DNA from 2 places in the Exiguobacterium acetylicum genome. Region 2 is predicted to be linked to the other one. Evidence: a T-box and tRNA genes for the amino acid it is inferred to sense, from the RefSeq annotation. Region 2 holds a T-box; the other holds one or more tRNA genes.
The links. A T-box is a leader RNA that pairs with one kind of tRNA and senses whether it is charged. The one in region 2 lies ahead of leuS (leucine--tRNA ligase), so its partner is inferred to be a tRNA-Leu.
Positions count from the first base shown of each region.

Region 1: it encodes a tRNA-Leu, which carries the amino acid that the T-box ahead of leuS (leucine--tRNA ligase) is inferred to sense. The anticodon was not compared.

Region 1 is NZ_CP082333.1:84,842-90,645, forward strand. It holds rRNA gene K7G97_RS00465 (23S ribosomal RNA) at 1-1,530, shown strand, start outside; rRNA gene rrf (5S ribosomal RNA) at 1,633-1,748, shown strand; tRNA gene K7G97_RS00475 (tRNA-Val) at 1,758-1,833, shown strand; tRNA gene K7G97_RS00480 (tRNA-Thr) at 1,848-1,923, shown strand; tRNA gene K7G97_RS00485 (tRNA-Leu) at 1,986-2,072, shown strand; tRNA gene K7G97_RS00490 (tRNA-Arg) at 2,111-2,184, shown strand; tRNA gene K7G97_RS00495 (tRNA-Pro) at 2,189-2,265, shown strand; tRNA gene K7G97_RS00500 (tRNA-Ala) at 2,288-2,363, shown strand; rRNA gene K7G97_RS00505 (16S ribosomal RNA) at 2,488-4,049, shown strand; rRNA gene K7G97_RS00510 (23S ribosomal RNA) at 4,217-5,804, shown strand, end outside.
Region 2 is NZ_CP082333.1:2,418,987-2,424,790, reverse strand. It holds gene K7G97_RS12600 (tRNA 5-(aminomethyl)-2-thiouridylate-methyltransferase MnmM) at 1-218, opposite strand, end outside; gene K7G97_RS12595 (MDR family MFS transporter) at 372-1,550, shown strand; gene K7G97_RS12590 (peptidoglycan bridge formation glycyltransferase FemA/FemB family protein) at 1,734-2,768, shown strand; gene K7G97_RS12585 (HAD family hydrolase) at 2,863-3,507, shown strand; T-box leader at 3,546-3,768, shown strand; gene leuS (leucine--tRNA ligase) at 3,815-5,804, shown strand, end outside.

The sequences.
Region 1 (5,804 bases), 880 kb from region 2:
GGACCTAAGCCGAGGCCGAAAGGCGTAGGCGATGGATAACAGGTTGATATTCCTGTACCGCCGATCCACCGTTTGAACAATGGGGGGACGCAGGAGGATAGTGACGCATGCGGATGGAAGTGCATGTGCAAGTTTCAAGACCGTCTGATTGGCAAATCCGTCAGGCATCAAAGTCAAGGAACGATGCGGAGTCCCGTAGGGACGTAGGTCACGATTTCACACTGCCAAGAAAAGCCTCTAGTGAGGGGGAAGGCGCCAGTACCGTAAACCGACACAGGTAGGCGAGATGAGAATTCTAAGACGCGCGGGATAACTCTCGTTAAGGAACTCGGCAAAATGGTCCCGTAACTTCGGGAGAAGGGACGCTCTACATGAGTAGAGCCGCAGTGAATAGGCCCAAACGACTGTTTAGCAAAAACACAGGTCTCTGCTAAATCGCAAGATGACGTATAGGGGCTGACGCCTGCCCGGTGCTGGAAGGTTAAGGGGATGGGTTAGCGCAAGCGAAGCTTTGAACCGAAGCCCCAGTAAACGGCGGCCGTAACTATAACGGTCCTAAGGTAGCGAAATTCCTTGTCGGGTAAGTTCCGACCCGCACGAAAGGCGTAACGATTTGGGCACTGTCTCAACGAGAGACCCGGTGAAATCATAGTACCTGTGAAGATGCAGGTTACCCGCGACAGGACGGAAAGACCCCATGGAGCTTTACTACAGCCTGATATTGAGGCTTTGTGCATGATGTACAGGATAGGCGGGAGACGTCGAGCCCGGAGCGCCAGCTTCGGAGGAGTCACCCTTGGGATACCGCCCTTCATGCATAGAGTCTCTAACTCGCAGCCGTGATCCGGCTGGAGGACCGTGTCAGGCGGGTAGTTTGACTGGGGCGGTCGCCTCCTAAACAGTAACGGAGGCGCCCAAAGGTTCCCTCAGAATGGTTGGAAATCATTCGTAGAGCGCAAAGGCAGAAGGGAGCTTGACTGCGAGACCTACAAGTCGAGCAGGGACGAAAGTCGGGCTTAGTGATCCGGTGGTTCCGCATGGAAGGGCCATCGCTCAACGGATAAAAGCTACCCTGGGGATAACAGGCTGATCTCCCCCAAGAGTCCACATCGACGGGGAGGTTTGGCACCTCGATGTCGGCTCATCGCATCCTGGGGCTGGAGTAGGTCCCAAGGGTTGGGCTGTTCGCCCATTAAAGCGGTACGCGAGCTGGGTTCAGAACGTCGTGAGACAGTTCGGTCCCTATCCGTCGTGGGCGCAGGAAATTTGAGGAGAGCTGTCCTTAGTACGAGAGGACCGGGATGGACGCACCGCTGGTGTACCAGTTGTTCCGCCAGGAGCATCGCTGGGTAGCTACGTGCGGACGGGATAAATGCTGAAAGCATCTAAGCATGAAGCCCCCTCCAAGATGAGATTTCCCTTTGAGTAATCAAGAAAGACCCCTCAGAGACGATGAGGTAGATAGGTCACGGGTGGAAGCATGGCGACATGTGGAGCTGAGTGATACTAATCGGTCGAGGCCTTGTTCTAGCAGATGCATTGTTGATGACTTCAGTTTTGAGGGCGCGAGCCTTTCAAAAAAACGAAAAAAAGTCTTGACGTTATGTGAACATAATGTTAAGATAATAAATGTCTGGTGGCGATAGCCAAGTGGTCACACCCGTTCCCATGCCGAACACGGAAGTTAAGCACTTGAACGCCGAAAGTAGTTGGGGGCTTCCCCCTGTGAGGATAGGACGCTGCCAGGCGATACATATGGAGGATTAGCTCAGCTGGGAGAGCACCTGCCTTACAAGCAGGGGGTCGGCGGTTCGATCCCGTCATCCTCCACCATTTTTATTACACTTGCCGGTGTAGCTCAGCTGGTAGAGCAACTGACTTGTAATCAGTAGGTCGCGGGTTCGACTCCTGTTGCCGGCACCATTTTCATCTTCAATGATCACCAGAATTCAATTATGAATGAAGGTTCTACCTTTTATATCCCTGCCGGGGTGGCGGAACTGGTAGACGCACAGGACTTAAAATCCTGCGGGGGTTTCCCCGTGCCGGTTCGATTCCGGCCCTCGGTACCATTTTCATTTTGATGTTTGCTGTTTGATCCTTATATTCCGCACCCTTAGCTCAGCTGGATAGAGTACTTGACTACGAATCAAGGGGTCGGGAGTTCGAATCTCTCAGGGTGCATTTTCGGGAAGTAGCTCAGCTTGGTAGAGCACTTGGTTTGGGACCAAGGGGTCGCAGGTTCGAATCCTGTCTTCCCGACCATCTTCAATTTCATCCCTTTAATGGGGCCTTAGCTCAGCTGGGAGAGCGCCTGCCTTGCACGCAGGAGGTCAGCGGTTCGATCCCGCTAGGCTCCACCATTTTTATGACGAACTTTGAAAACTGAACGATGAGGCAAAAATCGTATTCTACGGAATACAAAAACGAATGAAGCGCAAGCTTCGTCAATCGTGACTTCGGTCACACAACGAGCAAGTCAAACACTTCATGGAGAGTTTGATCCTGGCTCAGGACGAACGCTGGCGGCGTGCCTAATACATGCAAGTCGAGCGCAGGAAACTGACGGAACTCTTCGGAGGGAAGGCAGCGGAATGAGCGGCGGACGGGTGAGTAACACGTAAGGAACCTGCCTCAAGGATTGGGATAACTCCGAGAAATCGGAGCTAATACCGGATAGTTCATCGGACCGCATGGTCCGTTGATGAAAGGCGCTCCGGCGTCACCTTGAGATGGCCTTGCGGTGCATTAGCTAGTTGGTGGGGTAACGGCCCACCAAGGCGACGATGCATAGCCGACCTGAGAGGGTGATCGGCCACACTGGGACTGAGACACGGCCCAGACTCCTACGGGAGGCAGCAGTAGGGAATCTTCCACAATGGACGAAAGTCTGATGGAGCAACGCCGCGTGAGTGATGAAGGTTTTCGGATCGTAAAACTCTGTTGTAAGGGAAGAACACGTACGAGAGGAAATGCTCGTACCTTGACGGTACCTTACGAGAAAGCCACGGCTAACTACGTGCCAGCAGCCGCGGTAATACGTAGGTGGCAAGCGTTGTCCGGAATTATTGGGCGTAAAGCGCGCGCAGGCGGCCTTTTAAGTCTGATGTGAAAGCCCCCGGCTCAACCGGGGAGGGCCATTGGAAACTGGAAGGCTTGAGTACAGAAGAGAAGAGTGGAATTCCACGTGTAGCGGTGAAATGCGTAGAGATGTGGAGGAACACCAGTGGCGAAGGCGACTCTTTGGTCTGTAACTGACGCTGAGGCGCGAAAGCGTGGGGAGCAAACAGGATTAGATACCCTGGTAGTCCACGCCGTAAACGATGAGTGCTAGGTGTTGGGGGGTTTCCGCCCCTCAGTGCTGAAGCTAACGCATTAAGCACTCCGCCTGGGGAGTACGGCCGCAAGGCTGAAACTCAAAGGAATTGACGGGGACCCGCACAAGCGGTGGAGCATGTGGTTTAATTCGAAGCAACGCGAAGAACCTTACCAACTCTTGACATCCCATTGACCGCTTGAGAGATCAAGTTTTCCCTTCGGGGACAATGGTGACAGGTGGTGCATGGTTGTCGTCAGCTCGTGTCGTGAGATGTTGGGTTAAGTCCCGCAACGAGCGCAACCCCTATCCTTAGTTGCCAGCATTCAGTTGGGCACTCTAGGGAGACTGCCGGTGACAAACCGGAGGAAGGTGGGGATGACGTCAAATCATCATGCCCCTTATGAGTTGGGCTACACACGTGCTACAATGGACGGTACAAAGGGCAGCGAGACCGCGAGGTGGAGCCAATCCCATAAAGCCGTTCCCAGTTCGGATTGCAGGCTGCAACTCGCCTGCATGAAGTCGGAATCGCTAGTAATCGCAGGTCAGCATACTGCGGTGAATACGTTCCCGGGTCTTGTACACACCGCCCGTCACACCACGAGAGTTTGCAACACCCGAAGCCGGTGAGGTAACCGCAAGGAGCCAGCCGTCGAAGGTGGGGTAGATGATTGGGGTGAAGTCGTAACAAGGTAGCCGTATCGGAAGGTGCGGCTGGATCACCTCCTTTCTAAGGAAAACGTCCCTTACGGGACATGCCCATCGTTCAGTTTTGAGAGCTCGTCTCTCAGTCTCGATAGAGACACTCGCACCTTGAAAACTGAAGACATCAACAAGACATCAAACTTTTAATTAACCATGTCATTTAAGACGTGTGTTCTTAGAATACCAACGCTAGATCAAGGTATGAAGGGCGTACGGTGGATGCCTTGGCACTAGGAGCCGATGAAGGACGCGACGAACAGCGATATGCTTCGGGGAGCAGTAAGTATGCTTTGATCCGAAGATTTCCGAATGGGGGAACCCACCATCCGTAATGGGATGGGACATGTTACGTGAATACATAGCGTAGCGTGAGGCAGACCCGGGGAACTGAAACATCTAAGTACCCGGAGGAAGAGAAAGCAAATGCGATTCCCTGAGTAGCGGCGAGCGAAACGGGAACAGCCCAAACCGGAGAGCATGCTCTTCGGGGTTGTAGGACACTCTATACGGAGTCAAAAAGGAAGACAGTAGGTGAAGGACCTGGAAAGGTCGGCCGAAGAAGGTGACAGCCCTGTAGCTGAAACTGTTTTCCCTCCAGAGTGGATCCTGAGTACGGCGGGACACGTGAAACCCCGTCGGAATCCGGGAGGACCATCTCCCAAGGCTAAATACTCCCTAGTGACCGATAGTGAACCAGTACCGTGAGGGAAAGGTGAAAAGCACCCCGGAAGGGGAGTGAAATAGATCCTGAAACCGTATGCCTACAAGTAGTCAGAGCCCGTTAACGGGTGATGGCGTGCCTTTTGTAGAATGAACCGGCGAGTTACGATAACGCGCGAGGTTAAGCCGATGAGGCGGAGCCGTAGCGAAAGCGAGTCTGAACAGGGCGTTCAGTGCGTTGTCGTAGACCCGAAACCAGGTGATCTACCCATGTCCAGGATGAAGGTCAGGTAACACTGACTGGAGGTCCGAACCCACGCACGTTGAAAAGTGCGGGGATGAGGTGTGGGTAGCGGTGAAATGCCAATCGAACCTGGAGATAGCTGGTTCTCCCCGAAATAGCTTTAGGGCTAGCCTCGAGGTTGAGAGTTCTGGAGGTAGAGCACTGATTGGACTAGGGGCCCCCACAGGGTTACCGAATTCAGTTAAACTCCGAATGCCAGCAACTTATACTCGGGAGTCAGACTGCGAGTGATAAGATCCGTAGTCAAGAGGGAAACAGCCCAGACCGCCAGCTAAGGTCCCAAAGTGTATGTTAAGTGGAAAAGGATGTGGCGCTGCCTAGACAGCTAGGATGTTGGCTTAGAAGCAGCCACCATTCAAAGAGTGCGTAATAGCTCACTAGTCGAGTGGCGCCGCGCCGAAAATGTAACGGGGCTAAACATACCACCGAAGCTGCGGATTCCGTAAGGAATGGTAGGGGAGCGTTCCAAACCGCTGTGAAGCTGTACCGGAAGGAGCAGTGGAGCGTTTGGAAGTGAGAATGCCGGTGTGAGTAGCGAAAAGAGGGGTGAGAATCCCCTCCGTCGAAAGCCCAAGGTTTCCTGAGGAAGGCTCGTCCGCTCAGGGTTAGTCTGGACCTAAGCCGAGGCCGAAAGGCGTAGGCGATGGATAACAGGTTGATATTCCTGTACCGCCGATCCACCGTTTGAACAATGGGGGGACGCAGGAGGATAGTGACGCATGCGGATGGAAGTGCATGTGCAAGTTTCAAGACCGTCTGATTGGCAAATCCGTCAGGCATCAAAGTCAAGGAACGATGCGGAGTCCCGTAGGGACG
Region 2 (5,804 bases):
TCGAGACGTCGCGTCGATTCCTCGATGGCTTGTGCCTGGACGTCGAACGCAAGGACCCTTCCTTCTGGACCAACGCGTTCTGCTAAAAACTGTGTATCATGTCCATTTCCGGCAGTCATATCGACGACGCAGTCTCCGGGCTCGATAACGGACTCGAGTAATTGTTTCGTATAAGGTAGTACACGGGCAAGTGACATGGCATAGACTCCTGTTCCTATAGTCTGTTTTTCTAGTAATGGTTCAGTATGTGCAAGATTCTTTCTGCATTATATCATTTTTTGATTCGTTGACGAAAAGCGAAGTGGCTTGACAGTTAGGGGACGGATTGCGTAAAGTGGCAAGGTTGAGAATGAAATAGGAGGACCACAGGTATGCCAAAATTACCAAAAGCGGTCTGGATCCTCGTCCTTGCGATGGCCATCAATACGACGGGATCCTCTTTTTTATGGCCGTTTAATACATTATATATTCATGAATATCTAGGAGAGTCGATGACAAAAGCAGGGATGGCATTGTTCGTCAACTCGGCCTTAGCAATCGTCGGAAACTACTTAGGTGGAAAAGCGTTTGACCGTCTCGGTGGCAAGAAGACGCTTGTCATCAGTGTCATCGGACTTGTCCTGTCTTCCGTCGGCTTGTTGCTGTTTCATCAGACGTACCTCGGATACGTCGCGATGCTTGGATTGATTGGATTCGTCGGTGGGATGGTTTTTCCGACGATCTACGCGATGACGGGTGTCATCTGGCCGGAAGGCGGGCGCCGTGCCTTTAATGCGATCTATGTCGCCCAAAACGTCGGTGTAGCGCTCGGGACAGCAGTCAGTGGTCAAATCGCTGCCTTTTCGATTCAGTACATCTTCATCGCCAATCTCGTCCTCTACATCGCCTTTGCCATCATTTTGTTCGTTGGTTTGTCCTGGATTCAGGCACCGGCGCGGATGCATGCGGCGCATGATGAAATCGAAACGACACGGACACCCCTTGCACGCGGTGCGGCACGGACGATGTTGCTCGTCTCGATTGGTTATGCCTTACTTTGGTTCGTTTATGTGCAATGGCAAGGAACCTTTGCCGTACACACGAAATCGCTCGGTGTCACGATTTCCGAGTACTCGATTCTTTGGACGATCAACGGAGCACTCATCGTGTTCGCACAACCTTTACTAACACCAATTCTTCGTTGGTTTGGAGATGACTTAAAGCGACAATTGATGACCGGTACAGGAATCTTCCTCTTGTCTTATCTGATCGTTCCGTTCGCAGGCGGCTTCAAGATGTTCCTCGTCGCGATGATCATCTTGACGATTGGTGAGATGTTCATCTGGCCAGCAGTTCCTGCCATGGCAGCGAGACTCGCGCCGATCGGAAAAGAAGGAGAATTCCAAGGGTACGTCAATATTGCTGCTTCAGCGGGGCGGATGATCAGTCCGACCGTTGGAGGGTTGATCTACGATTTATCCGGTATGTCAGCGGTCTTCTTGACATTGATTGGATTGATCCTGTTAGCGGGCGTCGTCTTCCTTCGTGCCATTCCTAAAATCACATCATGAGCATCATCTGTAAGACAGCGGACATTATGACCGCTGTCTTTTGTTACGTCATTCGTTTGAAAATCATAAAATAAACATTTAATAATATGGAATATTTCGGCAAAGAAACGGGTACTTTCTAATCAAGAACTTGAAAAAGAAAGGTCATATGAACGTTGCTTCTTTTTGACTGGAGGTGCACGAATGGAAAGGTGTCAATTCATCACAGATGCCGCAACTTGGACGACACACGTACAGCAACAGCCTCTTGATATCTTCTACAGTCACCAATATGTCACGCTCAACGCTAGACCGTCTGAGCAAGCGGTGCTATTCCGTTATGAAGCTGATGCAGGAACACTGTTCTATCCCTTTTTGAAGCGCCGGATTTTTGATACGCCTTATTCAGATCTCATCACGCCGTATGGCTATGGTGGACCGGAAATCATCGGTCAACTGACTGCGACTGAAATGCAGCATGCACGCTTATTGTTTGAAAGGTGGGCAAAGCGAGAAGCGATTGTCTCAGAAATGATTCGCTTTAATCCATTGACGGGGAATGAACGCTTCATGCGGGATTGGACGAAAGTCTCCTTCATCCGTCATACGACGAGTATCGATTTACGCCCTTCACTAGAGGACATCATGCAGACATTTCATAAGAAGACGAGAAGTATGATTCGCAAATCGCTTGCCTCTCCTTTAACCGTTAGAACAGGAACGCGAGACGACCTACCTGTCTTTGTAGCGTTGTATCATGAAACGATGGACCGGAAGAATGCTTCGGCTCATTACTATTTTACGGCGAGTTATTTTGAGCAATTATTTGAAGAAAATCCACTCTGTGAGCCATTGTTACTGATTGCGGAAATCGACGGAGAACCTGTTGGTGGATACTTCGTATTGCTTGGGAAAGAATATGCCCACGGTCATTTGATTGGGTGTAAGCGGGACGAAGCGAAGATGTTTCCGAATCAACGACTCGAGTACGAAGCAATTCTTCAGGCGAAAGCACGCGGTCTTGTCGAACAACATCTCGGGGGTGGATATCAAGAACGGGATAGTCTCTTTGAGAGTAAATGCCGTTACACCGGGTATCGTTTATTTGAGTATCATCAAGGAAAATCGATTCTTCAGCCAGCTATATACGATCAGTTATGTGTACGATACGGATCAGATGCTGATTCGGATTATTTTCCGGCTTACCGACAAACTAGTGTCCGAATGGCGACAAGTTAAACAGTAACTAAATGAAGAAGGCGAAACGACTACATCGTGTAGTCGTTTTTTTGATATGCTGAAATCATGATAGATCAATTGAGGGGGATGTGTCTTGAAAAAACGAGGTCTAATTTTTGATATGGATGGGGTCATCTTAGATAGTGAAATCCGCTACTTTGAAGTCCATCAGCAGATGTTCAAAACGTTATCGATTCCGCTCGATCCGGTTCAGTATGCGACGTTCATGGGAAAAACAGGTGATGAGATGTGGGAAGAGCTTGTCACCCAGCATCAGCTAAAAGAAACAGCTAGTGCGTTACTAGAAGAAGAACATCGGTTGTTTCAAATTCATGCAAAACCGGAGGAATGTGGGTTAAAAGAGGGAGTCAAACAAGTCATCGAGCAAGCGGCGTCTCTTGGTTACGATATCGGGATCGCCTCTTCGAGTTCGCTTCAAAAAATCGAACGCGTCATCCGTCATTATGAGCTTCCCATCACACATTACGTCAGTGGGGAAGAAGTCGTGCGTTCAAAGCCTGATCCTGCGATTTTTCATCTTGCAGCATCACGAATCGGGCACGCACCTGAAGATTGTCTCGTCATTGAAGACGCTGCGAACGGGATGATCGGCGCTAAAGCAGCAGGCATGGAAGTGATTGCGCTTCTCGATGATCGGATGCCGATGCAACGTCTAGAACAAGCGGATCATGTAGCGCGATCGCATGCAGAAATCGAGGAAATTTTACGGAAGCGTTGACGCTTGAGGAAGAAACAGATTACACTAGGAAAAGATAGTCAATTGCATGGAACTGAAGTAGTAGGGGAAAGGTGCCGTCAAGAGAGCTGGTGGAAGGTGCGAACCAGTCGGTAACAACCGTGAACTCGTCAGGGAGCACGATTCGTGAAGTCGTAGTAGCGAATCCGGTCTTTCACACCGTTATCCGTGAATCAAGCGGTCTGTCATAGACAGACAACGTGGGTGGTACCGCGGAAGCCAAACCGGTCTTTCGTCCCTATTCCTAGGGGCGGAGGACCGGTTTTTTTAGATTAGAGGAGGAAAAGACATGCCGTACAATCATCGCGAAATCGAACCAAAATGGCAGGCGCGTTGGGATCAAGACAACGCCTTCGTCACGACAGAAGATCCAGAAAAAGAAGGGTTTTATGCCCTTGATATGTTCCCGTATCCGTCAGGTGCCGGACTCCACGTCGGTCACCCGGAAGGCTACACAGCAACCGATATCCTCGCACGTATGAAACGGATGCAAGGATACAACGTCTTGCACCCGATGGGATGGGATGCGTTCGGGTTACCAGCAGAGCAATACGCCCTCGATACAGGGAATGACCCACGTGAATTCACAGCGAAAAACATCGAGACGTTCAAGCGTCAGTTGAAAGAACTTGGATTCTCCTATGACTGGGATCGTGAAATCAACACGACGGATCCGAAGTACTACAAATGGACACAGTGGATCTTTACGAAGTTGTATGAGAAAGGACTTGCGTTCGTGGACGAAGTAGCGGTCAACTGGTGCCCAGCACTTGGAACCGTTCTTGCGAATGAAGAAGTCATCGACGGATTATCGGAACGCGGAAATCATCCGGTCGTGCGTGTCCCGATGCGTCAATGGGTCTTGAAAATCACGGAATATGCGGATCGTCTTCTTGAAGATCTCGATGACCTTGATTGGCCGGATTCTGTCAAAGAGATGCAACGGAACTGGATCGGGAAATCAGAAGGTGCTGAGATCGATTTCACGATTGATGGACACAAAAAACAAGTCACGGTCTTTACGACACGTCCGGACACGATCTTTGGTGCGACGTACCTCGTGCTTGCGCCGGAGCATCCATTCGTAGCTGACATCACGACAGCAGATCACAAGGAAGCCGTCGATACGTACATTTCGCAAGTCCAAACGAAGTCAGACCTCGAGCGGACGGATTTAGCGAAGGAAAAAACAGGCGTCTTCACGGGTGCTTTCGCCGTCAATCCAATCTCAGGTGATCGTCTTCCAATCTGGATCGCTGATTATGTCCTTGCTTCGTACGGAACGGGTGCAATCATGGCGGTTCCAGGACACGATGAGCGCGACCATGAATTCGCGAAACAATTCGACTTGCCAATCGTTGAAGTCGTCGCGGGTGGAAACGTTGATGAAGCAGCCTATACAGGAGAGGGCGAACACGTCAACTCGCATATGCTTGATGGTCTTGGAAAACAAGAAGCAATCGAGACGATGATTGCTGAACTCGAAACGAATCAAGTCGGACGTAAGAAAATCACGTATCGTCTCCGCGACTGGTTGTTCAGTCGTCAACGGTATTGGGGCGAGCCGATTCCAGTCGTTCATATGGAAGATGGTTCGATGAAGACACTCAGCCAAGAGGAATTACCGCTCGAACTTCCAATCATTCCGGAAATCAAACCGTCTGGTACAGGCGAATCACCACTTGCGCTTGCGGAAGACTGGTTGGATTATACGGATCCTGAAACAGGAATGAAAGGGCGTCGTGAGACGAATACGATGCCACAATGGGGCGGAAGCTGCTGGTATTATCTTCGTTTCATCGATCCGCACAATGAAGAGGCGATCGCGGATCCAGAAAAATTAAAATACTGGCTTCCAGTCGATATTTATATTGGTGGTGCGGAACACGCCGTTCTCCACTTGTTGTATGCGCGCTTCTGGCATAAAGTCTTGTATGATGCAGGTGTCGTACCAACAAAAGAACCATTCCAGAAGTTGTACAATCAAGGGATGATTCTTGGAGAGAACAACGAGAAGATGTCGAAATCACGCGGTAACGTCATCAACCCGGATGAAATCGTTAAATCGCATGGTGCGGATACATTACGCTTGTACGAAATGTTCATGGGACCACTCGATGCATCAGTTGCCTGGTCTGAGAACGGTCTTGACGGGGCGCGTCGTTTCCTCGATCGTGTCTGGCGCTTGTTCGAACGGACAGCAGACATTCAGGACGTCACAGAAGTCGATGCTGACTTCGAGCGGACATACCACCAGACGGTCAAGAAGGTCACGGAAG